One region of the Vagococcus martis genome, then DNA from elsewhere that is predicted to be linked to it. Evidence: predicted binding sites of a transcription regulator. Region 1 holds the regulator's gene; each other region holds the start of a gene.
The links. Region 1 encodes NrdR, which represses ribonucleotide reductase genes. Its sites were predicted from a motif close to ACACNATATATNGTGT; they were not measured.

Region 1 (7,990 bases):
TTATATATGGATTTCCAAAAGAAGCAATGACATCAGATATTGAATCTGTTTTTAAACATGACGAGAATACAACATATTATGTTTTAGACCCAACACCAGTTAGCAATCAAACTGGCCCAACCAATGCTTGGAAAGTGAAACGAGTTGGTCTATTTTACTTTGCCAGTTATTATGGGGCGTAATATTTAGAAATTATTATCGCAAACAAGATAATTAATTAAAAAATTAAGCAGCTAGACAAAAATAAAACCATCAACGATTTTTTAATTTCGCAATAGCACTCAAAATTTGATAGAATATTAAAAGAAGAACAGAAATGGAGTGTCATAATGGCGAAGAAAAAATTATTATTAGTCGATGGAAATAGTATTGCATTTAGAGGATTCTATGCGCTCTATCAATCATTGGAACGTTTCAAAAATAACAATGGCTTACATACAAACGCATTATATGCGGTGAATAATATGCTAGAAAATATTTTAACAAAAGAAGACCCAACACACGTATTAGTAGCATTTGATGCGGGGAAAACGACTTTTAGACACGCATTTTACGACGATTATAAAGCTGGACGAGCTAAAACACCGAGTGAATTTAAAGAACAAATGCCTTATTTAAGAGACTTAATTGAAGGTCTTGGGATGAAGCATTTTGAATTAGATAATTACGAAGCAGATGATATCATTGGAACACTTGCGACAAAATATGGCTCACAAGACGTAGATGTGGTTGTTTTATCTGGTGATAAAGATTTAACCCAATTAGCAAGTGAGTATACGACGGTTGATGTTACAGTAAAAGGTGTCAGTGAAATTGAAAGCTACACACCAGAACATATTATGGAAAAATATGGCTTAACTCCACCACAAATTGTTGACATGAAAGGTTTAGCTGGAGATCAGTCGGATAATATTCCAGGTGTGACTAAAATCGGTGAAAAAACCGCGATTAAGTTATTAAAAGAATACGGCACAGTTGAAGGCGTATATGAACATGTTGATGAGATGAAGAAAAGTAAGATGAAAGAAAATCTTATCAATGAAAAAGACATTGCCTTTTTAAGTAAACAATTAGCCACTATCGACACCAATGTACCACTTGATATGACACTAGATGATTTAGCTTATAACGGAAAAAATTTAGAAAAATTGATACCATTTTATAAAGAAATGGATTTTAATTCCTTTTTAGCAAAACTTGATACAAGCAATGTAGAAAGTGATTTAGTAGAGAAAGTTGCCATTAATTACGAAGTGATTTCTGAATTAACTGAAGACATGTTTGAATCAGATATGTCTTTATATGTTGAGATGTTGGGTGAAAACTATCATACCTCACCAATTGTGGGAATTGCGTTTGGTAACAAAGAAAAAGTACATGTGTCAGATGATAGTGAGTTATTGTCCTATCCATTGATGATTCAGTGGTTGGAAGACAATGAAAAAACTAAAAAAGTATTCGATGCAAAACGACAATATGTGGCATTAAATCGTTATGGCATTAAGCTCAATGATATCAAGTTTGATATGCTATTAGCAGCGTACTTAGCTGATTCGACAAATAACAGTGAAGACTTGGCTCAAATCGCTCATTTCTATGATTATTATGATGTCGATCGTGATGAAGTTATCTACGGAAAAGGAGCAAAAAAAGGTTTACCAGAATCTTCTGAGGTGTTTTATGAGCATTTAGCAAGAAAAGTGGTGGCGATTGACTCACTTTACGAGACAATCATGACCGATTTAGACGACAAAAATCAATCTGATTTATTTTATGATATTGAACTACCAATTGCACTTATTTTAGCTGGTATGGAGATTGAGGGCATTACGGTAAATGCGAGTCGTTTACAAGAAATGAAAGGTGAATTTGCTGAGCGACTTAGCGAAATTGAACAAACAATCTATAACTTAGCTGGCGAAGAATTTAATATCAATTCACCAAAACAATTAGGTGTGATTTTGTTTGAAAAAATGGGACTGCCTGTTATTAAAAAAACAAAAACAGGTTATTCAACCGCTGTTGATGTGTTAGAAAAATTACAAGGTGAGTCACCTATTATAGATAGTATTTTATCTTATCGTCAATTAGCAAAAATCCAGTCAACATATGTGGAAGGTTTACTGAAAGTTATTTTTGAAGACAATAAAATCCATACTAGATACATCCAAACATTAACACAAACTGGGCGGTTAAGTTCTGTGGACCCTAACTTACAAAATATTCCAATCCGATTAGAAGAAGGCCGTAAAATTCGTCAAGCCTTTGTTCCACGAAAAACAGGTTGGAAATTATTTGCATCTGATTATTCTCAAATTGAATTACGTGTGTTAGCAGCGATTTCAGATGATGAGCATTTAAAAGAAGCATTTATCGAAGGGATGGATATCCATTCTAGTACAGCCATGCGTGTATTTGGTATTGAAAAAGCAAAAGACGTCGATAGTAATATGAGACGTCAAGCAAAAGCCGTAAACTTTGGGATTGTGTATGGTATTAGTGACTATGGTTTATCACAAAATTTAGGCATTACACGAAAAGAAGCTCAAGAGTTTATTGATAGATATTTTGCCATGTATCCAGGGGTTAAAAAATACATGGAAGACATTGTTCGTGAGGCAAAAGACAAAGGGTACGTTGAAACGTTGTATCATCGCCGTCGTTACTTACCTGATATCAATGCTAGAAACTTTAATTTGCGTTCATTTGCTGAAAGAACGGCGATTAATACACCAATTCAAGGAAGTGCTGCTGATATCTTGAAGATTGCGATGATTAAGATTAACAAACGTCTTAAAGAAGAAAACATGCAAGCCACCATGCTGTTACAAGTACACGATGAGTTAGTATTTGAAGCACCAGAAGAAGAAATTCCAGCTTTACAAAAATTAGTTGAAGACACAATGAACCATGCTGTTGAATTATCTGTGCCACTAAGAGCAGATAGTAGTTATGGCGACACATGGTATGATGCAAAATAACTTAAAGGGGTAGAACCAATGCCTGAATTACCAGAAGTTGAGACGGTCAGAAAAGGCCTTGTCCAACTTGTTAAAGATAAAGAAATAAACAATGTGATTGTTGACTGGGGAAAAATTGTCGAGTCTCCTGAAGTAGATGATTTTATTCATACACTGGTTGGTCAAAAAATATTAGACGTTGACCGACGAGGAAAATTTCTAATATTTAAACTAAGTCAAAATGATATGATTAGCCATTTGAGAATGGAAGGAAAGTTTGAATATCATAATCAAACAGACGACATTCAAAAACACACGCATGTCCGTTTTCAATTTACTGATGGGACAGAGTTGCGCTATTTAGATGTCAGAAAATTTGGTCGTTTATCACTTGAGCCAAAAGGTCTTGGTGAAGAGTATAAAGGAATTAAAAAACTTGGACCTGAGCCAGTGGTACCAGATTTTGATTTAGAAGTATTTAGAAAGCAACTAAAGAAAAAACATCGTGCAATTAAGCCTTTGTTACTCGATCAAACGCTTGTGACAGGGTTAGGAAATATTTATGTAGACGAAGCATTGTATCAGTCATGTATTCACCCAGAACAAGTCGCTTCGCAATTAACCAAAACAGAAGTTGATACGCTACATGCAGCGATTATCGACGTACTTGCTACAGCTGTTGAAGCTGGTGGTACGACGATTCGAACATATAAAAATGCCTTAGGAGATGCTGGACATTTCCAAGTGTATTTATCGGCATACGGCAAGCAAGGGGAACCTTGTAAGCGATGTGGTCACTCAATCGAAAAAATAAAAGTTGCCCAACGAGGTACGCATTTTTGTCCAGTTTGTCAAGTCACTCACGATTAGGAGGATGAGCATGACGTATTTATTAGGCTTAACAGGAGGCATTGCTTCCGGAAAATCAACCGTTACGCAAATGTTTAGATCAAAAAATATTCCAGTTATTGACGCAGATATTGTTGCAAGAGAAGTCGTTAAACCAGGAAAACCAGGATTAGAAAAGATTGTGTCACACTTTGGTAAAGATGTGTTGTTAGAAGACGGCACGTTAGATCGAAAAAAATTAGGAACGATTATTTTTAATGATGATGCCAAACGAGCATTACTCAATCATATTTTGTCTGATGAGATTCGTACGCGTATTTTGGAAATGATTGAACTTTGTAAAAAATCTGATCCGTCACTCATCGTGCTTGATATTCCCCTTTTATATGAAGGTGGTTATGACGAAATGGTGGATGATGTTATGGTTTGCTATGTACCAAGAGACATTCAGTTAAAACGTTTGATGACACGTGATCATCTCAAAGAAAATGATGCAATTAAGCGAGTTGACAGCCAAATGAGCCTAGAAGAAAAAAAATCACGGGCTGATGTGGTGATTGATAATAGTGGACGAATAGATGAAACGCTGAAACAAGTACAAACTTGGTTTGATACATTTATAAAAGAAAAATCACCTGAATAATCTTTTCAGGTGATTTCTTTTTTATTTTGTTGCGTTGTTTTTTCGTTTATATAAACCAAACGTTAAAACAAAACTGATTAGCATAATGATTGATGCAATACCAATTGTTTTGACTACACTATTAGTAAAGTTGTTGTCTAATTTTTTAACGATATCATTTTGGATATCTTTTGTTAAGTGCAACTCTTCTGGATTAGATTGTTTTAATACTCTAATAGAAGAACCGGCACTACCAATAACACTTGATTCAAGTGATTTTTGGACTTGTGTTGGTAATCCAACATTATCTAAAGTATGTGGGATATCATGTTGTAATTGTAAGCCAAAAATTGTTCCGATAATTGCAATCCCTAAAGCAGAACCGATTTGACGAACAGTAGATTGGATACTTGATCCTTGACCAGATTGAGCAGGTGGCACGTCTTTTAAGACAATAGAGGTTAATTGGGCAGAAGCAAAACCTAACCCAATACCATAAACCACTAACCAGACAATAATCCAAGTTAAGCCATTATTTGGGTCAACTGTTTTAAAGAATCCAAAAAACCCAAGTGTTTCAAGGAATAAACCAAGTGAGACAACAAATGATGCGGACGTTTTCTCAACGATAAATGACGCCATCCCACCAGCTAAAAAGGCTCCAAGCCCCATCATCGCTAAAATTGCTCCTGATTTAATTGGACTTAATGTTAAGATGTTTTGTAAGAATAAAGGCAATAGGAATAATAAGCCGGATTCACCAATTGCCACAATCCCAGCAATCGTATTTCCCAATGAAAAACTTTTAAATCTGAATAAAGATAAATCAAGTAAATGAGATTTTTTATTTTTAATCAAATGAGCTTCCCAAACTAAGAATAATGCAAAGAAAAGAGCTCCTACAACAAGTAATGTTGGGATAATGGATAAGTTAAAGAGTGTTGGGTGATCGCCTTTTACATGCCACCAACCATAATTACGGCCTTCAATAATACCAAATACCAATAAAATTAAGCCGATAGTTGATAAAATAAATCCAATAAAGTCAAACCCACTTGTCATTTTTTCGCCATAAGTTTCTGGTAAATATTTTAATGACGCTAAAATAATAAATAACCCAATTGGTAAATTAATCCAGAAAATCCAATGCCATGTCATGTAAGTGGTGAAATAACCACCAAGTAATGGCCCAATTGCTGCCATACCAGAAATCACAGAACCCCATACGGCAAAAGCGACAATCCGATCTTTACCGAAAAAGAGCGAATTAACAGCGGATAATGTGGTTGGAAGAACTGTTGCTCCACCTAAACCTTGTATTGAACGGGCTGCTAACATAAAGGTGATATCTTTAGAGAAACTTGCCATAATAGATCCTACTAAAAAGATGGCAATCCCTATAATCAACATTTTTTTTCGTCCGAAATTATCGGCGATGCGTCCCATTGTAATCAAAAGGGAAGAAAAAATTAAAGAATAAAGCGTGATAATCCACTCAGCATCGGTAAAGGATAATTTTAAATCTTTCATAATAACTGGAATAGATACATTGACGATTGTTCCGTCAATAACCACTAATGAAACAGATAAGGCTAAAATCGCTAATGCCCACCATTTGTGTTTCACTGTTTTTGGTTGTACTGCTGTTGTGTCTGTCACTTAAAACACCTCACTTAAATTTTTATTACGACTGTATCTTACACCTAAAGTGACAATCTGTCACACGATACGCGAGAAAATCAAACTTTTTTTACATGTGACTTAAAAATTGCTTTTTTTTTAATAAAAAAATTCATGAATAGTCATAAAATATCTGGAAAAGGGTCGGGAAAGGGTGATGAATACTTGAGTTAGGAGTTTCTACAAAATTCTTTATCTATACCAATAGTAGTATTACATGTTATAATAGTCCTACTATTTAGTCTATCAAGACGTCTTTAAAGAAGAGGTGAAAAGAAATGCAATGTCCAAGATGTCACTATAGTGGATCGCGAGTGGTAGATAGTCGTCCAGCAGATGATAATCGTGCTATTAGACGTAGGAGAGAATGTGAAGATTGTGGCTTTCGTTTTACAACGTTTGAACGCATCGAAGTATCACCATTGCTTGTAGTAAAGAAGAATGGTGCAAGAGAAGAGTTTAATCGTGAGAAAATATTAAGAGGCTTAGTCCGTTCGGCGGAAAAACGTCCAGTGTCAATGGATCAAATGGAGCAAGTTGTTGAGAAAGTTGAAAATAGGATTCGAAGTATCGGGGAAAACGAAGTCTCAACGAATTTGATTGGTGAATATGTGATGGAAGAATTAGTCAACCTTGATGAGATAGCTTATATTAGGTTTGCCAGTGTCTACCGTCAGTTTAAAGATATGAGTGTGTTTTTGAAAGAGTTACAAGAAATTATTGATAAAGAGCAAGTAGATTAATAGATAGAGAAAGTGATGTGAGAATAGGTGACTAAAACACAGCCCCATTTAAAGCCTAAAGATACATTTGAGGTACATTACTGTAGCTTGTTAAATGGAGAAGATACACGTGTTTTAAACCTACTGTATCAACCAATTGTTGGTGGTAATGCGTTAGTGTTGTATCATAATTTAATCATTAACAAAGACAGTTTTAAAAAACCAACCAGGCATTTTATTTTACAAGATATGATGAATAACGGGCTTCAAGAATTGTATCAAGCAAGAACTAGACTTGAGGCAATTGGGTTATTAAAAACATATGTCCGAAAAAAAGATGAGGGGTATCATTATATCTACTCACTTGAAAATATATTATCGCCACAAGTTTTTTTATCTGATGAGACACTATGTTTGTTGTTATTAGATAGAGTAGGTGAAGAGCGATTTAATTACCTAGTTGAATTATTTAAACCGGAAAAACTTGAGTTATCTGAATATACAGATGTAACGAGTAGTTATGTTGATGTATTTCATATTGCATCAGAACGTTTGGTACAAGCCAACGAACTCTTATCAGATACCACGCAACAAATGAAAGAAGCACCTGTTGGTAAAAAACCTGAAATAGAGCCAAAAACATTTGATTGGGATTTTTTCTTTGATAGTTTGGCAGGATTAAATATCGATGAATCATTCTTAGTTAATGAGTTTAAACCAATTATTTTAACGGTTCATGGGTTATATGGCATTAATGAACTTGATATGATTCATCATGTGAAGTATTGTTTGGACTATGTGACTAATCAAGTTGATGTCAAAGAGTTTAAGAGACGTATCTATAAGACGTACCATCAAGCTAAAAAGCCAACTGGACAAAATACGGTACAAGCTCAACCAACGACATATAGTGACGAACAACTTAGCCGACATAAAAACGATTTGAAACATCAAGGATTCACTCAACAAGAGATTGATGTTATCGTCTCTTGTGAGAAGATTCCCCCACTTGTTTTTTTGAAATCAATTAAAGATCAGAAAAACGGGTTTGTCTCACAGAATGAACGGTGGACGATAGAAAACTTGAAGAAACAGTCAAACTTACCTGTTGAGGTTATTAACATGTTGATACACTATTGTTTAGTTGTTTTAGATAA
Region 2 (7,990 bases), 1.4 Mb from region 1:
GTTGAGAGTATTCTCAACTTTTTTTGTGTTCTCTGTTATTTTAATTGTCTTATTATTATTTATTGTGAGATTTTATTGCGTCTATTTTTGATTTTAAGTAAGACTCAATATGACGATCTGTTGGTTCTACTTCTAAACGTTCAAAGACGTTTACCATCGTTTTTAACTCATCATCATCTAAATCATCTACAATAGCTAAAAGATTTTGATTATCCTGTAATTTATCTTTTACTAGCAATCTATACTTCAAACGATTCACAGACTCTGATGTTTTTTCAATTCCTTTTTTTGTTAATTTAGTTATCACGATAATACTAGCAACACCAGTTGCTGCCATGACACATTTTGTTGATTTCTTCATACTCATCATCCTCCATCTCTTTACAACCTATTATACCATTAAAGACTTTTTTCACGTACTAAAAGCCTTTTTCTATTATTTATATCACATTTTCTTACTTTTGTATAAAATAAAAAACGCTGATATACAAGCACCTTATCAAATGCTTACATATCAACGTTCTTCTTCTCATAAATGGGCTGTAGGGGGTTCGAACCCATGACCCACGGATTAAGAGTCCGTTGCTCTACCAACTGAGCTAACAGCCCTAAGAAATGAACAAATTTATTATATCACTAGTTATTTTTTCTCGCAAGAATTTATACTATATTTTACGTGTCTTTATAGGCACAATACGTTGAGAACGAGCATCTTTTTCTTGAATAGCCTCAGCTAATTTATATAAGCAATCAATATCATCTAAGCTACTTGTATCAAGTCCTAACTCTTCACCTAGTGATAATAAATTTTCTTCTGGTGAATGACGCAATAATGAATCTACTTCTACTAATAACATATCGGATAACCCTTTTGTTTTTTCAGCAAGAGCCAATCCTTGAGGGTATTGTTCGTGATAGTATAAAAATTCAAAAAACTTGACCAATACAATGACAGCTTTCTCAAAAAATTTTGGCCCAGCCACAATTTCATGAGGAAAAATATCTAGTAAAATATCTTGTAAAGCTACTTCATCCCACTCACTAAGTGTCTGAAAATGGTAATCAAACATGTATTCACTAACATACAGTATCGTTTGTCGTGATATCATTTGTTCAGAATAGCTTAATTGTCTATACCAAAACGTCTTTTCAAATGTATTTATTTTATTAGTTGATTCCTTCATCGCTTCTTCAAATAAACGATTTGCTTCTTCTAAATGTTCATTTATCATTGCCCCACCATCTCTTCTCATTTCATTCACTCCTCTTTATAAAAAATGAGGGATAAACATCTTGTTCATTAAATATAACGCATGTATTTTAAAATGTCCACTATTTATAGAAAGCGTTTATCCTATCTAATATTATATAGATAACCTAATGTGCCCTGATTATGAGTTTCGTCCGACCACACGACAAAATTGTCATTTTTTCGACATTTTTCCTATTTACTTTTGTTATGTCTATGTCTATACTAGAGACTGTTGTCGTAGATAGATTGTAGATGAATGAAAAAATATATTCGTCCTAAAACACAATAGCTAGTAGCTTTCAATAATTCGAACACAATATCTAGTGTTTAATTATTGACTTTTTTTTATTTCAAGCTATACTTGTATTTATATTACCGGAACAATTTAGGAGGAAATACTCATGGATACAATCACACTGTACACAAAAAATAACTGCCCTCAATGTTTAATGACTAAAAAATTCTTAGCACAAAAAAATGTAGAATTTAACGAAATCAACATTGACAATGAACCTCAATATATTGATTCACTAAAAAAACAAGGCTTCCAAAGCGTGCCTGTTTTAAAAACAATGGATGACAACGTGACAATCGTTGGGTTTAGACCTGACCAACTTAGAACGTTGGCGGTTTAATCATGAATCTAGTCTTTTTTTCTTTAACCGGACAGACAAGACGTTTTATTAATAAACTAGATTTTCCATTTTATGAAATAGATACAACAAATCCTTTTCATGAGATGAATGAAGATTACCTATTGATCGTTCCTACTTATGACAAAGAAGTCACAGAAGTAGTGAACGATTTTATTGAGTATAAAACTAACCAAGAGCACTTACTAGGTGTCGCTGGTGGTGGCAATCTAAACTTTGGAGACTTATTTGTGTTTACTGCAAAAGACATCGCCAAAGATTACAACATCCCTCTCGTCTTTTCTTTTGAATTTAGTGGAACTGATGAAGATGTAAAAAATTTTAAGAAAGTAGTGAATGAATTTGAGTCTAAAAGACCTGACTGATGTAACGTATTTCGAACTTAACAACGAAATCAACCGCCCTGTAAATGATCAAATTCCCTTATATAAAGATAAAGAAGCCTTAGATGCATTCTTTAAAGAAAATGTGGAACCAAATACCAAGCAGTTTTCTTCTATAGAAGATAAGTTATCTTTTTTAACTGAACACGATTATTTAGAAGAAGACTTTTTAAGCAATTATTCGATTGAATTTATTGAGTCTTTATACACTTACTTAGAATCACAACACTTTACATTTAAGTCATTTATGGCTGCCTATAAATTTTATTCTCAATATGCCTTAAAAACAAATGACGGCACACAATATTTAGAGCGTTATGAAGATCGTGTCGCATTTAACGCATTATACTTTGCTGATGGCAATGAAGAATTAGCCTTAAGCTTAGCAGATGAGATGATTCATCAACGTTACCAACCAGCAACCCCATCCTTTTTAAATGCTGGACGTAAGCGTCGTGGTGAGTTAGTTTCTTGTTTCTTAGTCCAAGTGACTGACGATATGAACAGTATCGGTCGCTCAATCAATAGTGCGTTACAACTATCACGTATTGGTGGTGGTGTTGGTATCACACTATCAAACTTACGTGAAGCAGGAGCTCCAATCAAAGGATTTGAAGGTGCTGCAAGTGGTGTCGTTCCTGTTATGAAATTATTCGAAGATAGCTTTAGTTATAGTAACCAACTTGGCCAACGTCAAGGAGCTGGTGTGGTTTATTTAAACGTTTTCCATCCAGACATTGAAATGTTTTTATCAACCAAAAAAGAAAATGCTGATGAAAAAATCCGTGTTAAAACATTATCACTTGGTTTGTTAGTACCAGATAAATTTTACGAATTAGCTCGTAACAATGAAGACATGTACTTATTCAGTCCATATAGTGTAGAAAAAGAATATGGCATACCGTTTTCTTACATCGATATAACTGAAGAATACGATAACTTAGTAGCGAATCCACGTATTAGAAAACAAAAAATTGATGCGCGTTACTTAGAAAATGAAATTAGTAAATTACAACAAGAATCTGGTTATCCTTATATCATCAACATTGACACTGCCAACCGTGCAAATCCTATTGATGGTAAAATCATTATGAGTAACTTATGTTCTGAAATCTTACAAGTCCAAAAACCATCTGTCATTAACGATCGCCAAGAATATGACGTCCTTGGAACAGATATTTCTTGTAACTTAGGCTCAACTAATATTGTTAACTTAATGGATAGCCCTGACTTTGGAAAATCTGTTAAAACAATGACACGAGCTTTAACTTATATCACAGATGCTTCTGATATCGAAGTGGTTCCATCAATCCAAAACGGTAACCGACTAAATCATACAATTGGTTTAGGGGCCATGGGATTACATACTTACTTTGCTAAAAATCAAATGGAGTATGGTTCAGAAGAATCATTAGAATTTACAGATGTGTATTTCATGTTATTAAACTATTGGACTTTAGTTGAAAGTAACAATATTGCAAAAGAACGCAATGAATCATTCGATAACTTTGAAAACTCAACATACGCAACTGGCGAGTACTTTGACATGTATATTAATGAAGAAATTAAACCATCTTCTGATAAAGTCAAAGAATTGTTCGATGGTATTTTTATTCCAACAGCAAAAGACTGGGAAGAATTAGAACAATCGATTAAAGAATTTGGTTTATACCATCAAAACCGTTTAGCTGTAGCACCAAATGGCTCAATTTCTTATATTAATGATACAAGTGCCAGCATCCACCCAATCACTCGCTTGATTGAAGAACGTCAAGAAAAGAAAATTGGGAAAATCTATTACCCAGCACCTTTCTTATCAAATGACACCATGCCTTATTACACGTCTGCTTATGATATGGACATGCGTAAAGTCATTGACGTTTATGCGACAGCTCAAAAACATATCGACCAAGGAATGAGCTTGACTCTATTTATGCGCTCAGATATACCTGAAGGCTTGTATGAATGGAAAACTAATACAACAAAACAAACAACGCGTGACTTAAACATTTTACGTCACTATGCTTTCCATAAAGGTGTTAAATCAATTTACTACGTTCGTACGTATACTGATGACGAGGAAGAAATTGGAAGTAATCAATGTGAAAGCTGTGTTATTTAAGGAGGAGCAATAAATGACTGCGTTAGACAATAGTTATTACCAAGCAATTAACTGGAACGCTGTTGAAGACATTATTGATAAGTCAACTTGGGAAAAATTGACTGAACAATTTTGGTTAGATACACGTATTCCATTATCAAATGATTTAGATGATTGGCGTAATTTTAATGACGCTCAAAAAGAAAATATTGGCTTAGTTTTCGGTGGTTTAACACTACTTGATACGATTCAGTCAGAAAGTGCCATTGAAGCCTTAAGACAAGATATCAGTACGCCTCATGAGGAAGCAGTCTTGAATAACATTCAGTTCATGGAATCGGTTCACGCAAAAAGCTACTCATCCATCTTCAGTACACTAAATACTAAAGCTGAGATTGAAGAAATTTTTGAGTGGACAAATACCAATGCTCAACTACAAAAAAAGGCTGAGATTATTAATGAAATTTATTTAAATGGCTCTCCTTTACAAAAAAAAGTAGCAAACGTTTATGCTGAAACATTCCTATTCTACTCTGGTTTTTATGCACCTTTGTATTATCTAGGAAACAACAAATTAGCAAACGTCGCTGAAATCATTAAATTGATCATCCGTGACGAGTCAGTTCATGGGACTTACATTGGGTATAAATTCCAATTAGGTTTTAATGAACTAAGTCAAGAGGAACAAGAAAAAATGAAAGAATGGATGTATGACCTACTCTTCACTCTTTATGAAAATGAAGAAGTGTACACTGAATTGTTGTATGACAAATTAGGTTGGACAGAAGAAGTAAAAACATTCTTGCGTTACAACGCAAACAAAGCGTTGATGAATTTAGGTATGGACCCACTATTCCCAGATACAGCAAGTGACGTGAATCCAATCGTCATGAATGGTCTATCAACTGGAACAAGCAACCATGACTTCTTCTCACAAGTTGGTAATGGTTACTTACTTGGTACCGTTGAAGCAATGGATGACAATGATTATTTAATTGGTATGTAAAAACAAAAAACTCCCTAACAGGTGATTAGCCTGTTGGGGAGTTTTATTAATTTAAACATACGACAAATCTAAAAATTTGTGACAAAACGCTGACGCAAATTTTTAGATTTGTCGTATATTAATTAAGATAAAAAAGAAATGATTCATACTTATATCTGAACCACTTCTTTATTTAGATTATTGTACTAATTCTTGCGCTTTTCTTTCATTGTCGTAGTCAGCTGAAGTTGCTTTAGTGTATCCTTCGTGACTATAAATCGCAATCACTTCTTTACCTTTGTCAGTATCTGCGATGTTGATAAATGCTTCTTGTAATGCTTCTTTCAAGTCGTCTGTCATATTTTTAGAGTTTGTACTCACAGAGATAGTATCATTATAAATCGCTGGGGTCACACCAATCACATTTGTTTCTTTCCAAATATCATCCTTACGACCATACTCTGCTGTCCAGTTTTCTGCAAAATCTCGACGAGCATCAGCATAAGTTAACACAACGTCTACTTGACCAGCTGCTAACCGAGCAAAAGCACTACCATATGAATCAGATTGAACAATATTTTTTAGATCAGATAATTTTTTATCATAATTTTCAGATAACCATAAACTTGGGTAAATATATCCTGCTGGAGAAGATGAACTCATTACACTCCAAGATAACTCATTTAATTCATCCCAACTAACCTCTTCTCCTTTGTTTACCTTATCTGCTACCGCTTTTCCTTTAGAAGAAGGTCCAGCAATCATCAAGGCACGGTAAGAGTTAGCTTGTTTATCTGTTGGTTCTGTTGGTTTTTCATCATTCCAAGTTTTTGCATCATCTGCATCTATTGACAATCCTGCACGTGTCGCAGTCAAAATTGGTTCTGCTCCTTCATCATATAGCACGTACGTTCCACCTGGGATAAAGCCAATATCTAATGTACCAGAGTCAAGAGATTCCCCCACTGCTTCAAAACTTGTCCCAACAGTGATATCAACATCTCCCACTTCATATCCTTGATTTTTTAATTCTTCTTTTAATAAATTTTTTAATGGTTCTGTCGCTGTAACAATTTCTTCTGGTTCTTTTGAAGGTACAAAGCCTATCGATAATTTATCAATTTTTTTAGTAGATTCTTCTCCACTTGATTTTGATGTATCACTTGATGTATCTCCATTATTTGAACATCCAGCCAACCCCACTGTTAAAGCAACTACACTGAAAAACTTAATCGTTTTCTTCATCAAAATAAACTTCCTCCTAAAAATTTTATATTATTAAATATGTAACTAAATTGTAACATTAATTCAATCGAAAACAAGAACACATATAGATAATATGTCGTATAAATCGCTTTTTACTTACTTTTTACATTCATTTTACTTTATTTTTATTATTTTCTTTTTTGTTTTTGACAAATCGATAAATAATATAAAAAATTATAATTAATAACAGAAGAATGGTTAATGCAATAAATAGATAAAGTAATTGTGTAGGTTGATCATTGTTTGAGTCATTTGTTGACAATTTACTTAGTTTTTTAGCTTCTTCTTTATTAATTTCAAATTCTTCAGTGAATGTCCATTCTAATGTTTGATTTTTTTCAGCATTTAGATGGTTCGTTTCTCCTTTTATATTGGCTGTATAGCGATACTTTCCAGGTTCTATTTGTTGATTCTCGATAAACGTTGGATATTCTAGTACAGAATTAGGGGCAAATTGCATTCGCTCCTTTTTCTTTTTATAAATTTCTTTTCCATCGCTTTGACGTTTAATTGATACAGCTATTTGCATTTTATTGAGATATGCAGGCTCAACGTTTCTAATCACAGCTGTTACACTTGCTTTTTGATTAATTACTTTTGTTTCTATTTTTTCAAGAGATAACTCTGGTAACACATGAATGTTATCTTCTTGTTGCATCATTAATGCAATAACATAAGAAAATTTTGTTTTTACTTTTGTGTGTGAATCAACTGACTCTTCTCCTACTTCATTAACTTGCTCAAATGTTATCCCACCTGCAACTATCCCATCAACAGCTTCATTAGGCATGCTAACCTCTATAGGTATTCGCTTGGTGCTTTTAGGCTCCATCTCAATATCAGAATCGACTTTGACTTGTTTGGCCAAATCAACTGCTAAAGAACTATCTTTTCGATTATTAGCTTTACTATAATCCACCACACCATTAATATTAGTGGTAGCACTCTCTACTGACGTCCTGAGTGTCTTTTTTTCATCAGTATTGTTTTTTATATCGACATAGATTACTTGTGTATCACCTTGGCCGAGTTTTAAATGAAAATAACCATTTCCTTTGTCTATTTGGTTTTGAGGTAGTATTGGTTGAATAGAAAATGTATTATCATTCGCATAAACATTTACTCCTACCATAAAAAAATTACCTATTAATACTATCAATCCTATCATTCGTTTAAAATTCATTCCTACCTCCATAATAACCAATACACCCGTACTCGATTGACAAAAACTCAACCCAATACGGATGTTTGTATTATTTTTAAATATTATTTTTATGGTGCTGGCACCATTGATAGCTTATAAGTCAATACTGTATCATAAGTTGTCTCTTTAGGATTAGCAGAACTTGG
Region 3 (7,990 bases), 640 kb from region 1:
GCTTTAGTACCAAGAGCTGAGATTGATGGTGAAATGGGAGACGCTCATGTGGGGCTTCAAGCACGTTTGATGTCACAAGCGTTAAGAAAACTATCTGGAACAATTAATAAAACAAAAACAATTGCGATATTTATTAACCAAATTCGTGAAAAAGTTGGTGTGATGTTTGGTAACCCAGAAACAACTCCTGGGGGACGTGCATTGAAATTTTACGCAACTGTTCGTTTGGAAGTTCGTCGAGCAGAACAATTAAAATCAGGAACAGATATTATTGGTAATAGAACGAAAATAAAAGTAGTTAAAAATAAAGTAGCGCCACCATTTAGAATTGCTGAAGTTGATATCATGTACGGTGAAGGAATCTCTCAAGAGGGAGAACTACTGGACATGGCTGCTGATAAGGACATTGTTAACAAAAGTGGTGCATGGTATTCTTATGAAGAAGAACGTATCGGTCAAGGACGCGAAAATGCGAAGAAATATCTGACAGATCATCCAGAAATGAGAGAAGAAATTTACCAAAAAGTTCGTCTAGCATATAATATGGATGGAGTAGCACCAGAAGAAGCTACTGAAGAAAGTGATAAAACAGAAGAAGTATCATTAGAATTAGAAGATTAAAAAATCAACTCCTATATAGATCATTGAATAGTAATGAGTATTATTTATCAATGATAATATAGAGGAGTTGATTTTTTCTTTCATATCTGAATCTTTTTTTAAGTTGACACTCCTTTTAACAAAGATTAGAATATATAATGTATAGAAATATATACACTCATATTTTATATATGATTTAGTCATAATGATATGTTTTAAATCTATGAATAACACAATAATAAAGATAGTATGGAGGTGTTTTTATGGCTGCTACGATACTCCTTGCTATCATCGGTTTAATTGTAGGTCTAGCAATCGGCTATTTTATTGCCATGACTCGACATAAGAAGTCTATAGAAGGAGCGAATAATACTGCCACCGGAATTATTCGACAGGCCAAGAAAGAGGCTGAGACTCTAAAAAAAGAGCATTTGTTGGAAGCAAAAGAACTGAATCAACAATACCGATTAGAAATTGAAAGTGAGCTGAAGGAAGAAAGAGCTGAACTAAAAAATCAAGAAAATAGACTATTACAAAGAGAAAATAATCTTGATCGAAAAGATGACTCTTTAGAAAAACGCGAACGCTCACTTGAAGACAAAGAGGAGAAACTTGATTCAAGGAAGCAATTGATTGATGAGCGGGAAAAAGAGGTATCAACCTTAATTGAAAAACAAGAGATAGAACTAGAACGTATAGCAGGTCTATCTAAAGATGAAGCACAAACGATTATCATGGACGATATGAAAGTGGAATTATCACATGATAGAGCCATGTTGATTAAAGAGAGCGTACAACGTGTGAAAGATGAGGTTGATCGAAAAGCACGTAATATGTTGGCATTAGCTATTCAACGAAGTGCGGCTGATCAAATTTCAGAGTTAACAGTAACCGTCGTTACATTACCTAATGATGATATGAAAGGTCGTATTATTGGTCGAGAAGGCCGAAACATACGAACGCTTGAAACATTAACAGGTATTGATTTAATTATTGATGATACACCAGAAGCGGTAGTATTATCAGGATTTGATCCTATTAGACGTGAAATTGCACGTATGACTTTAGAAAAATTAATCCAAGATGGTCGTATTCATCCAGCTCGAATTGAAGAGATGGTGGAAAAATCTCGCAAAGAAATGGATGAACGTATCAGAGAATATGGTGAGAATGCAGCATTTGAAGTGGGAGTTCATTCACTTCACCCAGATTTAATTAAAATACTTGGTCGTTTAAGATTTAGAACAAGTTATGGACAAAATGTTTTAAATCACTCGATAGAAGTAGCGAAATTAGCTGGTGTTTTAGCTGAAGAACTTGGTGAAGATGCCACTCTAGCAAGACGTGCGGGATTATTACATGATATTGGTAAAGCACTTGATCATGAAGTAGATGGCTCACATGTTGAGATTGGAACAGAACTTGTAAGTAAATACAAAGAAAATCCAGTTGTTATCAATGCAGTAGCATCGCATCATGGCGATGTGGAAGCAACTTCTGTCATTTCTGTACTTGTTGCAGCAGCAGACGCGTTGTCAGCAGCGAGACCAGGAGCTAGAAGTGAATCATTAGAAAACTATATTAAACGTCTAGAACGATTAGAAAGTATCGCTAATGACTTCCCAGGAGTTGATACAAGTTTTGCTATTCAAGCCGGTCGTGAGATACGTGTGGCTGTTAAACCAAATGAAGTCACAGATGATGAGGCAGTTATTTTAGTACATGACATTCGTAAACGAATTGAAGACGAACTTGAATATCCAGGACACATTAAAGTAACTGTTGTTCGTGAAGTACGAGCAGTAGATTATGCTAAATAGTAATGAAAAGACTCAGAGAAATCTGGGTCTTTTTTTGTGCAAAGAAATTTAGTTCATAGTCGTTCATAATTTGTTATAATGTTTTATTTTCTAGATATAAGGAGTTAATTTTTACTTGTTATACTCAATTTATCAATTAAAAGGAGATGAGATAATGAAAAAACGAAGTGTAAAAAATGTATTAGTTTCTATAGCAATTTCAACAATTGTAGTGGTTGGAGGAAGTAAAGTATTTGCAACAGATTTTGATCCAAATCTGACACTGTCGAATACAAATTGGCAAGGAACAAATGTTTATGATAAAGATGGTAATGATGTAACAGATTTAAATAGTAGCTTTATTGGTTTAGCTAAGTATGATAGTAAAACGAATCGCTATGAATTTTTTGATAAGTCTACTAGTGAGTCAAGAGGAGATAAAGGTGTATTCTTTGTGACACCAGATGGAAAAAAACGAATTTTAATTTCTCAAAGAGGTTATAATGCAGTTGTTGATATGGTCAGATTAGATAGTGATATGTTTACTTATAGAAGAGATGGTAAGCAAAAAAATGGTGAGACTGGACCAGTTTTTGTAGAACATGTGCCTTACAATAAAGAACTGACGTTTACCATTAATTTTCCAAATTTATCTCTTGAAACAGGGACTATTAAAAAAGATATTCCAGGGCGTAATATATTAAGCGCCACATTTTGGCAAGGAACTAAAGCACTTGATAGTAATGGTAATGATGTATCAGAGTATAATCAAGGTTATTTAGGTTTGGCTCGTTATGATAGTAAAACAGGTCGCTATGAATTCTTTAATAAAGAAACAGGAGAATCACGAGGAGATTATGGTTACTTTGATGTCATTAATGGTAATAAGGAAAGGACACATGTTGCTATTGGTAATACAATTAAATATGCCGCTACTTTAGAATTGACTGAATTAAACAATGAGCGTTTTACATATGAACGAGAAGGAAAAGATGCGAGTGGTAATGCTATTCGTATTACTGTCGAACATGAACCATATAAAGGAGCCTTTCCATTAGAATTCACATTACCAGAATCAGATGAAGTAATTGTGATGCCACCAATTAAATCGGATAGAGAAGATCAAGTTAATTCTAATGCTATTGTAAAAGTGGATAGTCCCACTGCAGCTGGAACAGTTAGATTTAGTGACACAGCAAATATTGATGCCAGTATTGAATTTGAAGATTTAAATACACAAAACAACCCAACTTCATTAAATGAGAAACAATCAGGAAAATCAAAAATTGAAGTAATTGATACAAGAACTGGTAGTGGTCAAAAAGATGAGTGGAGTGTTAGAACAAAGCTTACAGATGGTCCGTTTGGCAATAAAGGATTTTTATTAAATCGTTTAGGTATCATGTTAAATCCAACTACTAATGAACAATCATTAACAGTTAATAACTCCGTTAATCTACAAAATTCTGATGAACAAGAAATTTTTAAAGTAGGTTATCACGAAGGAAATACAGAATCAAAATCAGTTAACTTAAATCCACAACTTACGATTGGTGATGCTAAATTATTACAAACAGGCGTGTACGGAGCCAATGTGGTTTGGACGTTAACGCCTAAAGTTTAAAATGGTATTTATAAGAGTAGGGAAAATGGTTACTGATTGGAAGAAAAAAAGCTTATTAAGCATAGTATGGATTGGAATGTTATTCTTTATAGGTTTTACAGTAAATGATGAAGTGGTGTTGAGCGAGGAAATAACGAGTAAAGCAACAGTTAGAGTGATTAGACCAACTGAAACTAGTCGTACTAATAGTAAAAAAGAGCCTACTGACACTCACACTCAGTCAAATGTAGAATTACCCAAAACACGTGACACACAAGTACCAAAGATAGTAGGTATATTATACCTTGCTAGTTTGATAAGTTTTTTGCTAAGTAAAAAAGTAATAAAAAATAACAAGAGCTAACGGAAACTAAGGGGGACATAGAATGACCAAACTGTATAGAGGTAGATTACGTTTTATTATAAGCAATATGATAATCATTGTAGCGATTTTATTAGGAACAAAGCTGTCTATTGCAGCCTCAGGTACTTTTTATGTCCAACCTATTTTTCCTGATAATCAATTATCAGATGCATCCGATTATTACCATATTAAAGTGAATGAAGATGTAAAACAATCTTTTGACTTTATGATTGTGAATGAGAGTAGCGAGGATAAGGTATTTGATGTAAATGTGCTTGATGGCATGACGACCAGTTCAGGTGAAATTAGTTATAGTACAGATCATCCTTACGACGATAGTCAGATAATTAAACTTTCAGAAGTGATGTCAGGTAGTGGTGAAAAAACAGTCTCAGCTAATAGTTCTCTTAAAGTAGAAATGGCATTAGATTTATCGATAAATAAGTTTTCTGGTCAGCTTTTAGGTGCTATAAATATAACTGAAAAGCAAGATGACGCAAATAAAAATGGTGGTGTACAAAATCAATTTGCCTATAATATTCCGATAAAAATTGATGTGAATGAATTGACAATGCCAGCAAAAATGAGCTATAAAAAAATTGAAGTGAAAGAAGAGACAAATTCCTACGATTTAGTAGTAACACTCAGTAATACAAGCCCGTTAATTATTAGAGATTTATCTATTGAATATGATATTAAGTCAAAAAAAAGTAAACAATCTATTTTTAAGCAATCCGATACTCATTTAGAACTAGCACCTAACAGTCTATTTTCTCCCAAATTATCGTTAAAAGATACTGACATAAAATCAGGAGAATATACTATAAGTATTCATGCTATTTCTAAAGAAAGTCATATTGATGAAACATGGGAAGCTGATTTTTCTATTAACCGAGAACAAGCAAGTAATCTAAATAATGGCTTAGTTGTGTCAAATGATTCATCAAAAACATGGATTATACTAGGTATCGCGTTAGTTGTTATTCTCGTTATAGGATTTGTTGTTTATAAAAAAACTAGAACGAACAAAAAATAATAGAAAAACGTTAGAACAGATGAGTTTGCATAAAGAAACTCATTTGTTTTTTTGTGCTTATTAGTGAATTAGAAAACAAAATAATTTATTGACAAGAATAAAAGTTGACACATCAATGTTTGTATCTATATATAGTGTTTTTTGATTAAAAAATAAAATTAAAGCACTATATATAGTTGAAAAAAAGGAGGTGCTGGGATATGATAATAAGTGAATTCTTAAAAGGAGCACGATGATAATGATAGAGATAATTGAATTAAACGAAAAAGTGAGCAAAGGTCTAGATGAGATCAACCGAATAAATGTCATCAAAAGAGATGGCCGTGTTGTCGAATTTGATGCTAAAAAAATAACAGAAGCCTTATTAAAAGCTGAGAATAAAGTAAATGGTCCAGTTGATGAATTATCGACAAAAAAAATTGAAGCTCTTGTGCAAAAAATTGTATCAGAAATTAGTGAGCGTTTTTCTAAAGACGTCAAAATTTATGAGATACAAAATATTGTTGAACATATTTTACTGGAAAATAGAGAATACGCCCTTGCACAAGAATACATTAATTATCGAACTAAACGTGATTTTGAGAGAGCAGAATCAACGGATATTAATGTCACAATCGGTAAATTACTTGATAAGGATCAACGACTAGTCAATGAGAATGCGAATAAAGATAGTGATGTATTCAACACACAACGTGATTTGACAGCAGGGATTGTTGGAAAATCAATTGGCCTAAAATTATTGCCTTCTCATGTAGCAAATGCTCATCAAAAAGGTGAAATCCACTACCATGATTTAGATTATCATCCATACTCTCCAATGACGAATTGCTGTTTGATTGATTTTGAAAGCATGTTAAATAATGGCTTTAAAATAGGAAATGCTGAAGTGGAATCACCTAAGTCAATCCAAACAGCTACAGCACAAATTTCTCAAATCATTGCGAATGTGGCATCTAGTCAGTACGGTGGATGCTCGGCAGATCGAATTGACGAGTTTTTAGCACCTTTTGCGAAAAAAAACTATAAAAAACATTTAGAAGATGCGAAACAATGGATAGATGACGAGTCTAAGCATGATGAATATGCGAAACAAAAAACCAGCAAAGATATCTACGATTCTATGCAAAGTTTAGAATATGAAATTAATACACTATTTACTTCTAACGGTCAAACTCCTTTTACCTCGTTAGGTTTTGGTCTTGGAACAGATTGGTTTGAGAGAGAAATTCAACGTGCGATTTTCTTGAATCGTATTAAAGGACTTGGCGGGGAACATCGTACAGCGATTTTTCCAAAATTAATATTTACCATTAAAGATGGTGTGAATTTAAAACCGACAGACCCAAACTATGATATCAAAGAATTAGCATTAGAGTGTGCAACAAAAAGAATGTATCCTGATGTATTGAATTACGACAAAATTGTAGAATTGACGGGTAGTTTTAAAGTACCAATGGGATGTCGCTCATTTTTACAAGGCTGGAAAGATGAAACAGGAAAAGAAGTGAATGCTGGAAGAATGAATTTAGGTGTGGTGACACTTAATTTGCCACGCATTGCTTTGGAAGCCAGTGGTGATAGAGACAAGTTTTGGTCTTTACTAGATGAACGTTTAGCAATAGCAAAAGACGCGTTAGTTTTTCGTGTGAAGAGATGCATTGAAGCAACACCAGCTAATGCACCGATTTTATATATGTACGGGGCGTTTGGTGATAGATTGAATAAAAATGAGTCAGTTGATGAATTATTTAAAAATAAACGAGCAACTGTGTCACTTGGTTATATAGGGTTGTATGAAGTGGCTTCATCATTTTTTGGTGGGGAATGGGAAGACAATCCTGAGGCAAAAGAATTTACTTTAGAGATTTTAAAATATTTAAAACAACATACAGATTCATGGGGTGATGAGTATGGTTATCACTTTAGTGTGTATTCGACACCAAGTGAGAGTTTAACGGATCGTTTCTGTCGTTTAGACAAAGAAAAATTTGGTGAAATTGAAAATATTACAGATAAAGAATACTATACGAATAGTTTTCATTATGATGTAAGAAAAAATCCAACGCCTTTTGAAAAATTAGATTTTGAAAAAGATTATCCTAAATATTGTTCTGGAGGGTTTATTCACTATTGTGAGTATCCAGTCTTACAACAAAATAGAAAGGCATTAGAAGCTGTTTGGGATTATGCGTATGATAAGGTTGGCTACTTAGGGACTAATACCCCAATTGATCACTGTTATGAATGTGGTTTTGAAGGAGATTTTAATCCAACTGAACGTGGTTTTGAATGTCCACAATGCCACAATAATGACCCAAAAACATGTGATGTAGTAAAACGAACATGTGGCTACTTAGGTAACCCACAAGCAAGACCAATGGTTCATGGTCGTCACAAAGAAATTTCATCACGAGTAAAACATATGAAATAAAAAAGAGTGTCACACTCTTTTTTATTTTTTAAAGGAGTATAGAAATGAGAAATCCAAAACCAAAAGAGTGGGAATCTGCTAAATATAGTAAAGGGTACATTGCTGATTATAAACCATTTATGTTTGTTGATGGTGAGGGTGTTAGATGTAGTATTTA

Region 2: nrdH (glutaredoxin-like protein NrdH) is a predicted target of NrdR. The motif match lies at 1,564-1,579, and genes of this name have one in related genera.
Region 3: nrdD (anaerobic ribonucleoside-triphosphate reductase) is a predicted target of NrdR. The motif match lies at 5,566-5,581, and genes of this name have one in related genera.

The regions. Positions count from the first base shown of each region.
Region 1 is NZ_MVAB01000001.1:2,369,550-2,377,539, forward strand. It holds gene BW731_RS11505 (hypothetical protein) at 1-182, shown strand, start outside; gene polA (DNA polymerase I) at 330-2,981, shown strand; gene mutM (DNA-formamidopyrimidine glycosylase) at 3,000-3,830, shown strand; gene coaE (dephospho-CoA kinase) at 3,841-4,452, shown strand; gene BW731_RS11525 (MFS transporter) at 4,474-6,090, opposite strand; gene nrdR (transcriptional regulator NrdR) at 6,390-6,854, shown strand; gene BW731_RS11535 (replication initiation and membrane attachment family protein) at 6,882-7,990, shown strand, end outside.
Region 2 is NZ_MVAB01000001.1:927,748-935,737, forward strand. It holds gene BW731_RS04425 (hypothetical protein) at 56-361, opposite strand; tRNA gene BW731_RS04430 (tRNA-Lys) at 537-609, opposite strand; gene BW731_RS04435 (hypothetical protein) at 666-1,253, opposite strand; gene nrdH (glutaredoxin-like protein NrdH) at 1,654-1,887, shown strand; gene nrdI (class Ib ribonucleoside-diphosphate reductase assembly flavoprotein NrdI) at 1,890-2,270, shown strand; gene nrdE (class 1b ribonucleoside-diphosphate reductase subunit alpha) at 2,248-4,410, shown strand; gene nrdF (class 1b ribonucleoside-diphosphate reductase subunit beta) at 4,424-5,395, shown strand; gene BW731_RS04460 (phosphate/phosphite/phosphonate ABC transporter substrate-binding protein) at 5,573-6,619, opposite strand; gene BW731_RS04465 (DUF916 and DUF3324 domain-containing protein) at 6,750-7,823, opposite strand; gene BW731_RS04470 (WxL domain-containing protein) at 7,913-7,990, opposite strand, start outside.
Region 3 is NZ_MVAB01000001.1:1,726,937-1,734,926, forward strand. It holds gene recA (recombinase RecA) at 1-621, shown strand, start outside; gene rny (ribonuclease Y) at 864-2,420, shown strand; gene BW731_RS08375 (DUF4822 domain-containing protein) at 2,575-4,023, shown strand; gene BW731_RS08380 (hypothetical protein) at 4,049-4,366, shown strand; gene BW731_RS08385 (DUF3324 domain-containing protein) at 4,389-5,402, shown strand; gene nrdD (anaerobic ribonucleoside-triphosphate reductase) at 5,641-7,833, shown strand; gene nrdG (anaerobic ribonucleoside-triphosphate reductase activating protein) at 7,878-7,990, shown strand, end outside.